2 linked regions of the Parabacteroides chongii genome follow. The protein of the gene in region 2 interacts with the protein of the main gene of each other region in a pairwise test. Links are inferred from orthologs where the notes say so. Each region holds a gene or a part of one and is shown on either strand. Other genes may lie near its edges.

Region 1 (4,587 bases), 810 kb from region 2 along the record:
CGTTATATGGAGGACGGCACATTCAATACGGTGGATGAAGAAGAATATACATTACCCGAAAAGGCTGCTATCACACTCGTTCACCCCATTGAACTGGAAGAAGATGTTCTTGCCGGCTGGAAGGAACAACTGGATGATTATGAAATAGTACAGCCCATCCCGCAACTAACCGCTCCTATAATTGTTTTAGGAGAAAAAGAGACGAATGGCAACAAGATTACACGTTATAACGGTCTGATTGTCAAGTCAGGAAAGATAAGCGGTATTGCCAGGAAGCACAACATGGTGCGCGGAGAAGTCTGGGATGCAGGAAGCTACACCTGTTATCACCTCGTGGACAAGTTTCTGAATATTGCAGCCCTGCTGAATTTCGAATACATGTACATGGGACAGGAGTATGACGATGACGTAACGCTCGGAGACGTTATTTTGTATCGTATGGGAGAAGACCAAACGACCGACGACGAGCCGAAGAACAACGTAATCCTCTCTCCCGAAAGCGTTCCCGCCCGTTTCCTTTGCAGCGTACTGGGTATTTTTGATGTATTGAAAGAAGAATAAAAAGGATATGAAGAAAAAGCAACAACCGGATTTAGCAGCATTATTCGACACCTATTGCGAAGCATATAGTACTTCCGACTGGGAACTTCTGAACACAGCGAGGGAGATCCCCATCGACGAGTTGATTCGTAAAAACAAACAGGTAGCATACGACTATTTATATAGCGATATTCCACTTAAAAAGAAACTGATCTGGTTGGATAAGCTGTTTTCCGATTGCGGCTTGCAGAACTACGGACAGTTGCTGGAGCTACTGAAAGAAAACTCAAAGCTGATCCGCAGGAAAATCGAAAAGATCATCCTCAACAAGGAAAAGAAAACCCGCCCTCTGCTGGAACAATTATATCCGGAACTGGATGAAGAGTTGCGGAACTGGAGCAGACAGCTATTCAAATACTGGGATAACTCACATGCCTCCGCCGCTAAAATCAGGTTCAGGAACAAGAAAGCCGTTCTCGACTATTGCAGCGAACATATCGAACTGTATTGTACGCAGCAAATAGCCTGGTTACCGCAAAAGCCTTATACCAGGATTCATTGGGCGAACGAAACCGATGTGGACGAGTTCGTCCCCCGTCATGTGATCCGGTACATCTTAAGCGAATACGCATCGCTTGTCCAGGTAACCCGCCTGCATGCCTGTGATGCGATCGTTCCTTTCCTCGATGAAAAAGAATGGCAGGCAGCTTTGGAAGAACTGTATCAGTATTGGTTGTCGGACGGAGCGGAAGCCGGCAGAAGAATGCTCCTGCTCCCCTATTGTTTTTACGGGGGAGAAGAACAGATCGCCCGGTTAGCTCCGCGGATCAAAGCATGGTCGAAGGCTGCCCGCAAACAACTTGTCAGATTCACGATGAAGCTGCTGGGATTAAAAGCCAGTCCGAATGCTCTTATTCTCCTGAATGAATGGATGGAGACTGCTCCGAGCGGCACGTACAAACGTTCTGCCTGGGAAGCATTCCGGCAGGCGGCGGTCCGGAAAAGACTGCCCGTCGAAGTCCTGGCCGACCAGATCATCCCGACTTTCGGATTCGACCGGCTGGGAGAAAAAGTGGTAGACTATGGTACACGCACTTTCCATGTAACATTGCTGCCGGACTTCACTGTCTCGGTATTGGATATTGAAAAGCAGAAAGTAAGCAAATCCCTTCCTGCCCCCACTAAAAGAGATGACCGGGAAAAAGCAGAAAAAGCCAGGGCTGAACTTGCCGGGCTAAAGAAACAGGTCAAAACACAGACCAATATCCAAAGAAAGCGTCTGGAACAAGCCCTGAAGAACGGACGGAGCTGGTCCAAAAATTCCTGGTTGGCTACTTTCATCGAAAACCCAGTCATGCGTTATCTGGCAAAAGGACTTATCTGGGGTGTCTACAAAGAGAGGAAGCTTCAAAACTCCTTCCGATACATGGAAGACGGTACATTTACCACTGCTTACGAGGAAGAGTTTATCCTCCCCGACGATGCAGTCATTTCCCTGGTGCATCCGATCGACCTGACGGAAGAAATACTGGCACGCTGGAAAGAACAGCTGGACGACTACGAGATCGTCCCTCTCATTCCTCAGTTAAATACTCCGGTCCATCCTTTGAAAGAAGAGGAAAAACAGGGAGACACTCTCTTCCGTTATTTCGGAAAGAAAGTATATATCAGTAACATCTATGATTTCGAAACGGCAGATGTCACCACCCGGATGGAGAATAATATCCTTTATATACTGGATAGATCGTTCAATGTCATGGCGCAACTTTCTTATATAATAGAAGGGGGCAATTGCCATCTGAACGAATTATATTTCTCAGCGTTAGAGGAAGGAGAAGATATCAACACGATCCGGTTACCCAAAGAGGAAAGGCTGCCGATATCGTCCATACCGGAACGGTTTGTCAGCAGTATACTGGATATCCTGGTCAAAGCCTTCTCCCTGGAAGACTAACCCGTCAGTTATAAAACAAAAAGAAACAGATTAATCTATGGATAACAAAATACAAAAACCCTTGATGGAGATGCGGTATGCCGACGAGCTTGCCGCTCTCCGCAAACAAGATACGGGAGCCAGACCCACCAACTGGCAGCTCTCCCCACGTGCAGTCCGTGCCTTTATCCTCGGACAGAAGGAACCGATCGAACTGGACGGACGACAGATCACCATCACTCCGAAGTTCTTCGGCGACGATGCACTGGTGGAACGCTCCATTATTACCCTTGCTGGCAACCGGGGTCTTATGCTCGTCGGCGAACCGGGCACGGCAAAGACCATGTTAAGTGAACTACTCTCTGCCGCCATCTGCGGTATCAGTACCAATACGGTACAAGGCACGGCGGGAACCAGCGAGGACAATATCAAATACTCCTGGAACTATGCGCTCCTCCTGGCAAAAGGTCCTGTCAAAGAAGCACTTGTCCCCTCTCCCGTCTACATCGGTATGAAACGGGGCATTATCACTCGCTTCGAAGAGATCACCCGTTGTCCGTTGGAAATACAGGACAGCCTGATCAGTATCATGAGCGACCGGGTATTGAACATCCCCGAACTGGGAGAAGAAGGACTGCTCTTCGCCTCTTCCGGCTTTAACGTGATAGCGACCGCCAACACCCGCGACAAAGGAATCAATGAAATGAGTAGCGCCCTGAAACGCCGTTTCAACTTCGAGACCGTAGAGCCGATCCGGAGCGTGGCACTCGAAAGCCGTATCATCACCGACCAGTGCGAAGGCATGCTCGCCGCCAACGGCCTTGAAATGCCAATGCAGGAAGAAGTGGTCGATATCCTCGCTTCCACGTTCAATGAGTTGCGCAACGGCACCTCCTTCGAGAAAGCCAAGATACAAAAGATGTCAGGCGTGATGAGCACGGCGGAAGCTGTATCCGTTTATTACCAGTCCGCCCTGGACGGCTATTATTACGGGGATGGGACAGTCAGTATGCGTTCGCTCGTGCAGAACCTGCTGGGTGCCGTAATGAAAGAGAACAAAGACGATCTGCCCAAACTGAAAGATTACTTTAACGGTGTGGTCCGGTTGAAAGCCGAAAGACAAGGAGGAAAATGGAAGGAATACTACGACAACCGGACCTGGTTGAAATAGACCGCCTCTTCACCGGTAGTTTCGATATAGAAGGACAGGTGGTGTACTTTCCGGTACGTCACCACTCTCCGGCCTGTGCGTTGCATCTGCAACGTACGATCGAGCGTTTCCGTCCGGAACTGATCCTAATAGAAGGTCCGTCGGACTCAGCAGAACTGCTTCCTTACATTGCCGACGAGCAGTCGGTCCCTCCCTTCTGTATCTACTACAGCTATGACGACAAGGATGGAAAAGTAAACGAGGAAAAAGAAAAGTATCGTGCCTATTACCCTTTCCTGGCCTATTCGCCGGAACTGGTAGCCATTCGTGAAGGGGCACGAAGACATACGCCGGTACGTTTCATCGACCTGCCTTATGCGCTCCGTCTGATAAACAAGATCGAGGAAGAGCCGCAGACACAGTTCTATTACAACGAAAATAAAGAATACGAAGTAAATACCTATACGGCTATGATTGCCCGTAAGGCAGGATGCCGGAGTTTTGCAGAGTTCTGGGAAAGCCGCTTCGAACTGGACGCTGCCAACCTGGAAACGCAGGCTTTCGTCCGCAACCTCTTCCACCTCGGTTACTTTATGCGTCTGGCAACGCCCGAAAACGAGATATCCCTGAAAGAAGACCGGCTACGGGAAACTTATATGGCAGAAGAGATACGGAAAGCACTACCCGACAATAAAAGGATATTGGTAGTAGCCGGTGCCTTCCATATCTCCGGACTTATGGAAACGCTGCAATCGGACAAAAAACCATCGCTCAGAACCTGCAACCGGGAACATGTCGCTTCCTACCTGATGCCTTATACTTTCAAGGAAGCAGACAGCAAAAGCGGTTATGCTGCCGGCATGCCTTTTCCGGCTTTCTACCAGGAAGTCTGGGAAAAGATAGAAAAGCAGAAGAAAGACCCGTTCGCCTCCACCGTCCTCGAATATATCATCAAGACAGCCCG
Region 2 (6,322 bases):
ATCGTGCAGAAAAAGACGATCCTTCCACAAAAGTAAAAGAATTTATGACTCCTTTCTCCAAGCTGATCGTCGGCGAAGTCGGTATCACGCTGAAAGAAGCCAACCAAATCATCTGGGATCATAAACTGAATACACTTCCGATCATAGACAAAGACCAGAACCTGGCATATTTCGTATTCCGCAAGGATTATGACAGCCACCGCGAGAACCCGAACGAGATATCCGGTGCTGACAAGAAATTGCTGGTTGGTGCAGGTATCAATACCCGCGACTATACGGAACGCGTCCCTGCCCTGGTTGAAGCCGGTGTGGATGTATTGTGTATCGACTCTTCAGACGGTTATTCCGAATGGCAATATGAAACACTGAAATGGATCAAGAAGGAATATGGCGACAAAGTAAAGGTCGGAGCCGGAAACGTGGTAGACAGAGAAGGATTTTTATATCTGGTAGAAGCTGGAGCTGATTTTATCAAAGTCGGTATCGGCGGCGGCTCCATCTGTATTACACGTGAACAGAAAGGTATCGGGCGCGGACAGGCTACAGCCCTGATCGATGTTGCGCAAGCTCGCGACGAATACAAGGAAAAGACAGGCATTTATATTCCTATCTGTAGTGACGGTGGTCTGGTACACGATTATCACATGGTACTGGCATTGGCAATGGGTGCTGACTTCTTGATGATGGGACGTTATTTTGCCCGTTTCGACGAATCACCTACAAAGAAACTGCGTATCGGGAATAATTTCGTAAAAGAATACTGGGGGGAAGGTTCAAACCGTGCCCAAAACTGGCAACGTTACGATATGGGAGGAACTGCTTCACTGAAATTTGAAGAAGGTGTAGACAGCTACGTTCCTTATGCCGGTAAGATGAAAGACAATCTGAATCTGACGTTAGGCAAGATCAAATCAACTATGTGCAGTTGTGGTGCTATCACAATCCCCGCTTTGCAGAGAAGTGCTAAGATCACATTGGTTTCCTCAACAAGTATCGTAGAAGGCGGTGCACATGATGTAATCCTGAAAGAACAGAATTAATCAATCATATCTGATAAATTCAATCCCCCAACCGTAAACTTCCGGATAAAAAGTTTACAGTTGGGGAATTTTGTACCATAAAGCTTACCTATATAATACCTGATACCTTTGCTTGCCATTCACTTTGTAAAATAAATGGAGAATTTCCATTAACCACTCTCAATATGTTAGCCCAAACAATCAAACAAAAACCATTTGTATTCATTTTCCCCCGTGAGAAACGGATATTTTGAAAACAGACGTGAATATCTCCTATAAAACCTAGAGAAAACAGGGGTAAAATAACATTCTGTCAAAATGATATTAAATGATATCACTAGAAATCAAATATTTGAATATCTTTGAGGAGGATAAAGTCGTTCAAGAGTCGCTAGTATATGAAAAGGAGAAAGAAGAAAAGAAATACCAAACAGAATGCCGTTGTTGCTTTTTACGAAAAGAACAACAGATGGCCTATGCTTACATCAAAAAATGAAAAAGAGAGACATCTGGCTGAATGGATTATCAGATATAGATTTATCAGAAATCATACTCCGGAAAAGCTTACAGAAAAACAGATCCAATTAATCGACAGGATCGACGTAGAGAAGACTCAGAAAAAGGAAGAACAGTGGTTGACTAATTACGAGAATGTAAAGGAATTTATAGAAAGAGAAAAGCGATGGCCTTCCAACAAAACAACAGACCCGGAAGAACTCAGGCTTTTCCACTGGTGTCTGGCACAACGGATCACCAGAAAAAACACGCCTAAATACAAACTAAATAAAAAACGTATCAAATTGTTGGATGCTATCGGCTTTCGCTGGGATTCATATACATCGAGAAGGACATGGAAGGAATCTTTCGATCTGGTGAAGGAGTTCTATAACAATACGGGGCACTGGCCTGTCCACACTAAAGATCCGGAAGAAACGAAACTGGCCAAATGGTGCAGCAAAATGAGGGCTTACAAAAATCAGACGGACACAAGCGTCACGCTGACTTCCAGACAGATCAAAAAATTGAATGATCTGGGCTTCGACTGGACCGGCAGTTATGGCAACAACGGACGTTCTCCGGAGCGGGTCAACAGAATATGGATCGAAAGATATCACGAATTTTGTGAATTCACAGCAAGCAAAAAAAGATACCCCCGTGTCAAATCCGAAGATCCGATAGAAGAATCTCTATACTCGTGGTGGATGAGAATGGCTTATCTGAAAAGAAGAAACAAACTCAGCAGCGAACGTATCCATTTGCTTGATTGCATCGGTTTCAGATGGGGAAAAGGAAGTGAAGAATAAAAACAAAAAAAAGGTTTGAAAAATGAATTTCAAACCTTTCTTGTTGTTCTACCAGGGCTCGAACCTGGAATTTCAGGACCAGAATCTGACGTGTTACCATTACACCATAGAACAGTTTTTGTAGCTTCGAGTAGTATGTTTCTCGATTACGGGTGCAAAGATACGGACATTTTTTATTCTTGCAAATATTTTGCGAAAAAATTTCATCAAAATAAACATTTTTCTTTTTCTCCTGTTTTGAAATTACAGGGTTTATACATATATTAAAGAGAGAAAGGATGCAGATAATAAATTAAGGAGTATATTTGCAACTTCGAAAATTATTCAATAAAAAATAAATGGATCAAACAAACGAATTAGTAAAAACAATTGTAGAAGGCCTGCAAGATAAAAAAGGCAAAAATATTGTAACCGTAGATTTAACCCAGATACCCGGAGCGATTTGCCAATACATGGTGATCTGTGAAGGTAGCACCCCCACCCAAGTGTCGGCCCTATCTGATTCAGTATGGGATTTTGCACGTAGAGAGGCTGGAGAAAAGCCATTGTCTGTTGACGGCAACCAAAGTGCCGAGTGGATAGGAATGGATTATGGCACGGTTCTTGTACACATATTCTTACCGGAACAACGCGAGTTCTATAATCTGGAAACACTGTGGTCGGACGTTAAAGTCACGCAGATACCGGATCTCGATTAAGCCGGGTTAATATTATCGAATTCAAAGTATGGAAAATAAAAACGACATGTTTAATAAAGCGCCGAAGAACAATAAGCCTAAAATGTTCCGGTTTAACCTGTATTGGATGTACGGGCTAATATTCATAATGCTTTTTACGTTATACCTGACAAACGACTCCTCGGCATCGAAAGAGCTGGGATGGACTGAATTCCAGAAGCTGGCTCAGGAGAATGTGTTTGACAAAATGGTTGTCTACAACAAGAAAAATCTGGTTGAAGCCACCGTTAAAAGCGGAAAGAAAGGATTGGTATTTAAAAGTGACAGCACAGCACTGGGGACTAACCCGAAAGTATACGTAAAGATACCATCTGCAGACAAATTTTCCGATTTTTACGATAAAGCGGTGACAGATAATCATGTCGACACACAAGTGCGCTTCGAAGAAGGAGATGATGCCATATGGAACTTTTTGGTTTCTTTCGGACCGATCATCCTGATCATTGCCGTATGGATTTTCCTGATGAGAAGAATGTCCGGCGGTGCAGGCGGTGGTCCAGGTGGAGTATTCAGTGTCGGCAAAGCGAAAGCACAACTCTTTGACAAAGATAATGACCGGAAAGTGACATTTAAAGATGTAGCAGGTTTGTCAGAGGCCAAACAGGAAGTGGAAGAAATCGTTTCGTTCCTCAAAAATCCTGAAAAATATACGGAACTGGGTGGTAAAATTCCGAAGGGAGCTCTCTTGGTAGGTCCTCCGGGAACAGGTAAAACGTTGCTGGCAAAGGCTGTAGCAGGTGAAGCGGATGTTCCGTTTTTCTCACTGTCGGGTTCAGACTTCGTTGAAATGTTTGTCGGCGTGGGTGCATCACGTGTTCGTGACTTGTTCCGCCAGGCTAAAGAGAAGTCGCCTTGCATCGTGTTCATCGATGAAATTGATGCCGTAGGTCGTGCCCGTGGCAAAAACGTAAACATGAACAGCAACGACGAGCGTGAGAATACCTTGAACCAGTTGCTGACAGAAATGGACGGTTTCGGTTCAAACAGCGGTGTGATTATCCTGGCAGCAACCAACCGCGCCGATATTCTGGATAAGGCTTTACTGCGTGCAGGACGTTTCGACCGTCAGATCCATGTGGAATTGCCCGACCTGAATGAACGTAAAGAAATATTCGGCGTACATTTACGCCCGATCAAGATAGACGAAAGTGTCGATGCTGAATTTCTGGCTCGCCAGACTCCGGGATTCTCAGGTGCCGATATTGCCAATGTTTGTAATGAAGCAGCCTTGATCGCAGCCCGTAGCGGAAAGAAATTTGTACAAAAAGAAGATTTCATGAATGCTGTAGACCGTATTGTCGGCGGTCTGGAAAAACGGACTAAAATAACTACAGCTGACGAACGCAACAGCATCGCCAACCACGAAGCCGGACATGCCACATTGAGCTGGCTGCTTGAACATGCCAACCCGTTGGTAAAGGTAACGATTGTACCGCGAGGTAAAGCTCTTGGAGCTGCCTGGTATCTGCCGGAAGAACGTCAGATCACTACGCGCGAACAATTGCTCGACGAAATGTGTGCAACACTGGGCGGACGTGCTGCCGAAGAATTGTTCCTCGGTAAGATCTCGACCGGTGCATCCAACGACCTGGAGCGTGTAACCAAACAGGCATATGCCATGGTGGTTTATTTCGGTATGAGTGATAAACTTCCGAACCTGAATTATTACGATTCAACCGGTCAGGACTGGGGATTCACTAAACCATACAGTGAAGAGACATCCCGCATGATCGACCAGGAAGTACAAAAGATCATCAACGAACAATATGAACGCGCAAAGAAAATCCTGTCAGAAAATGCAGAAGGACACAACCAACTGGCACAGGTTCTACTCGAACGGGAAGTGATCTATACAGAAGATGTGGAGCATATCTTTGGTAAACGGGCCTGGATCTCACGCTCACAGGAAATCCTGGAGCTACAGGAAAAGGCGAATAATGAGAAACAGGCTTCCGACGATAAAAAGCCGGAAGATACAGACTGCCAATCAACCGATAATAAGGTCCAGGCTGTTACAGCGAATGTCAGTGAGACTGACAATATTGCCTGACAAACATTTATCCGATAAATAAAAAGAGACCGGACAGTATTCTTCAAGAAAGAACTGCCCGGTCTCTCTGTATATATTTAGATTTATTCTTTATCTTTGCACGAAAAATAAATCAACAAACGAACAAAACGATACAGTATTGAAAAATCTGATAAAACGGGCGCTTACCGGTATAATTTTCGTTGCGATCCTAGTGGGAGCTATTTGCTACCATCCAATCTCTTTCCTTGTTGTATTCGGCTTAATTACCGGATTGACTTTATGGGAATTTTACGGTTTAGTGAAACATTATGAAGAGGCCTCCATCAAACGAACTATATCTTCATTGGGAGGGGCTTATTTATTCGCTGCCACTTTTGCCTACACCAACCAACTGGCCGACGGTGTAGTCTTCCTGCCTTATCTCCTATTCCTTATATATACACTAGTTGCCGAATTATACTACAAAGCCCCGAACCCGATCAATAACTGGGCATTTACCATTTTTGCACAGGTCTATTGTGCCGGGACATTTTCGATGCTGAACTTTATAGCAGCCCTGCCGGATACTCCGGGGCAGATCGTTTATTCTCCATTATTTATTATGGCTATTTTCATTTTCATTTGGTTGAACGATACCGGAGCCTATCTGGTCGGTTCGATGATCGGGAAGAGGAAATTGTTTGAACGAATTTCCCCTAAAAAGTCATGGGAAGGATTCTTCGGAGGCCTGGCTGTCGTATTGAGTGCTTCACAAGCACTGGCATGGTATGCACCGGAAGTAAGCTGGTACAATTGGCTGGGATTATCAGCTACCGTTGTCCTGTTCGGCACCTGGGGAGATTTGATCGAATCGCTGTTGAAACGCACACTGGGTGTAAAAGACTCGGGGAACGTACTCCCCGGCCACGGCGGAATGCTCGACCGGTTCGACAGCCTGATGCTGGCTGCCCCTGCCGCCTACATTTATATAGAACTATTTATTCGAAATTAAACGTCAGCGAAACCATACGGGAAGTCGCTTTCGATAATGCATTCGGATATTTGATAAGATCTTTATCCGTCAGGTCACTACGGTCTTTCTGTAGCAGGTCGACCAGTCCGAAACTAAACTTCAATTCAGGACAGAGCTTGAAGAACGGCAGGTAAATATCACATCCTATACCGAATTCCAAACCAAAATCGGCTCCTTTCAATAAGACCGGCATTCCTTTCTTACGTCCGAGGTCCATT

What was found. The genes of interacting proteins can lie anywhere in the genome.
Region 1: the proteins of rsfS (region 2) and P3L47_RS15510 interact in binary tests that used the Escherichia coli proteins (3 or more experiments, as listed by UniProt). The link is inferred for Parabacteroides chongii from one-to-one orthologs.

Annotation. Positions count from the first base shown.
Region 1 is NZ_CP120849.1:4,157,658-4,162,244, reverse strand. Bases 1,772-4,587 are described here. They hold P3L47_RS15510 (ATP-binding protein), read left to right. Parts: upstream 1,772-2,531; coding sequence 2,532-3,644; downstream 3,645-4,587. Other genes in these bases: P3L47_RS15505 (DUF5682 family protein), read left to right, coding at 3,605-4,587; P3L47_RS15515 (DUF4132 domain-containing protein), read left to right, coding at 1,772-2,494. Also shown: P3L47_RS15520 (DUF4132 domain-containing protein), read left to right, coding at 1-561; more of P3L47_RS15515, read left to right, coding at 569-1,771.
Region 2 is NZ_CP120849.1:3,342,483-3,348,804, reverse strand. The notes cover bases 1,561-4,341. They hold rsfS (ribosome silencing factor), read left to right. Parts: upstream 1,561-2,661; coding sequence 2,662-3,021; downstream 3,022-4,341. Other genes in these bases: ftsH (ATP-dependent zinc metalloprotease FtsH), read left to right, coding at 3,050-4,341; P3L47_RS12370 (helicase associated domain-containing protein), read left to right, coding at 1,561-2,323. Outside these bases: P3L47_RS12375 (IMP dehydrogenase), read left to right, coding at 1-1,040; more of P3L47_RS12370, read left to right, coding at 1,418-1,560; more of ftsH, read left to right, coding at 4,342-5,110; P3L47_RS12350 (phosphatidate cytidylyltransferase), read left to right, coding at 5,250-6,083; porT (type IX secretion/gliding motility protein PorT/SprT), read right to left, coding at 6,070-6,322. UniProt on the Escherichia coli protein: Functions as a ribosomal silencing factor. Interacts with ribosomal protein uL14 (rplN), blocking formation of intersubunit bridge B8.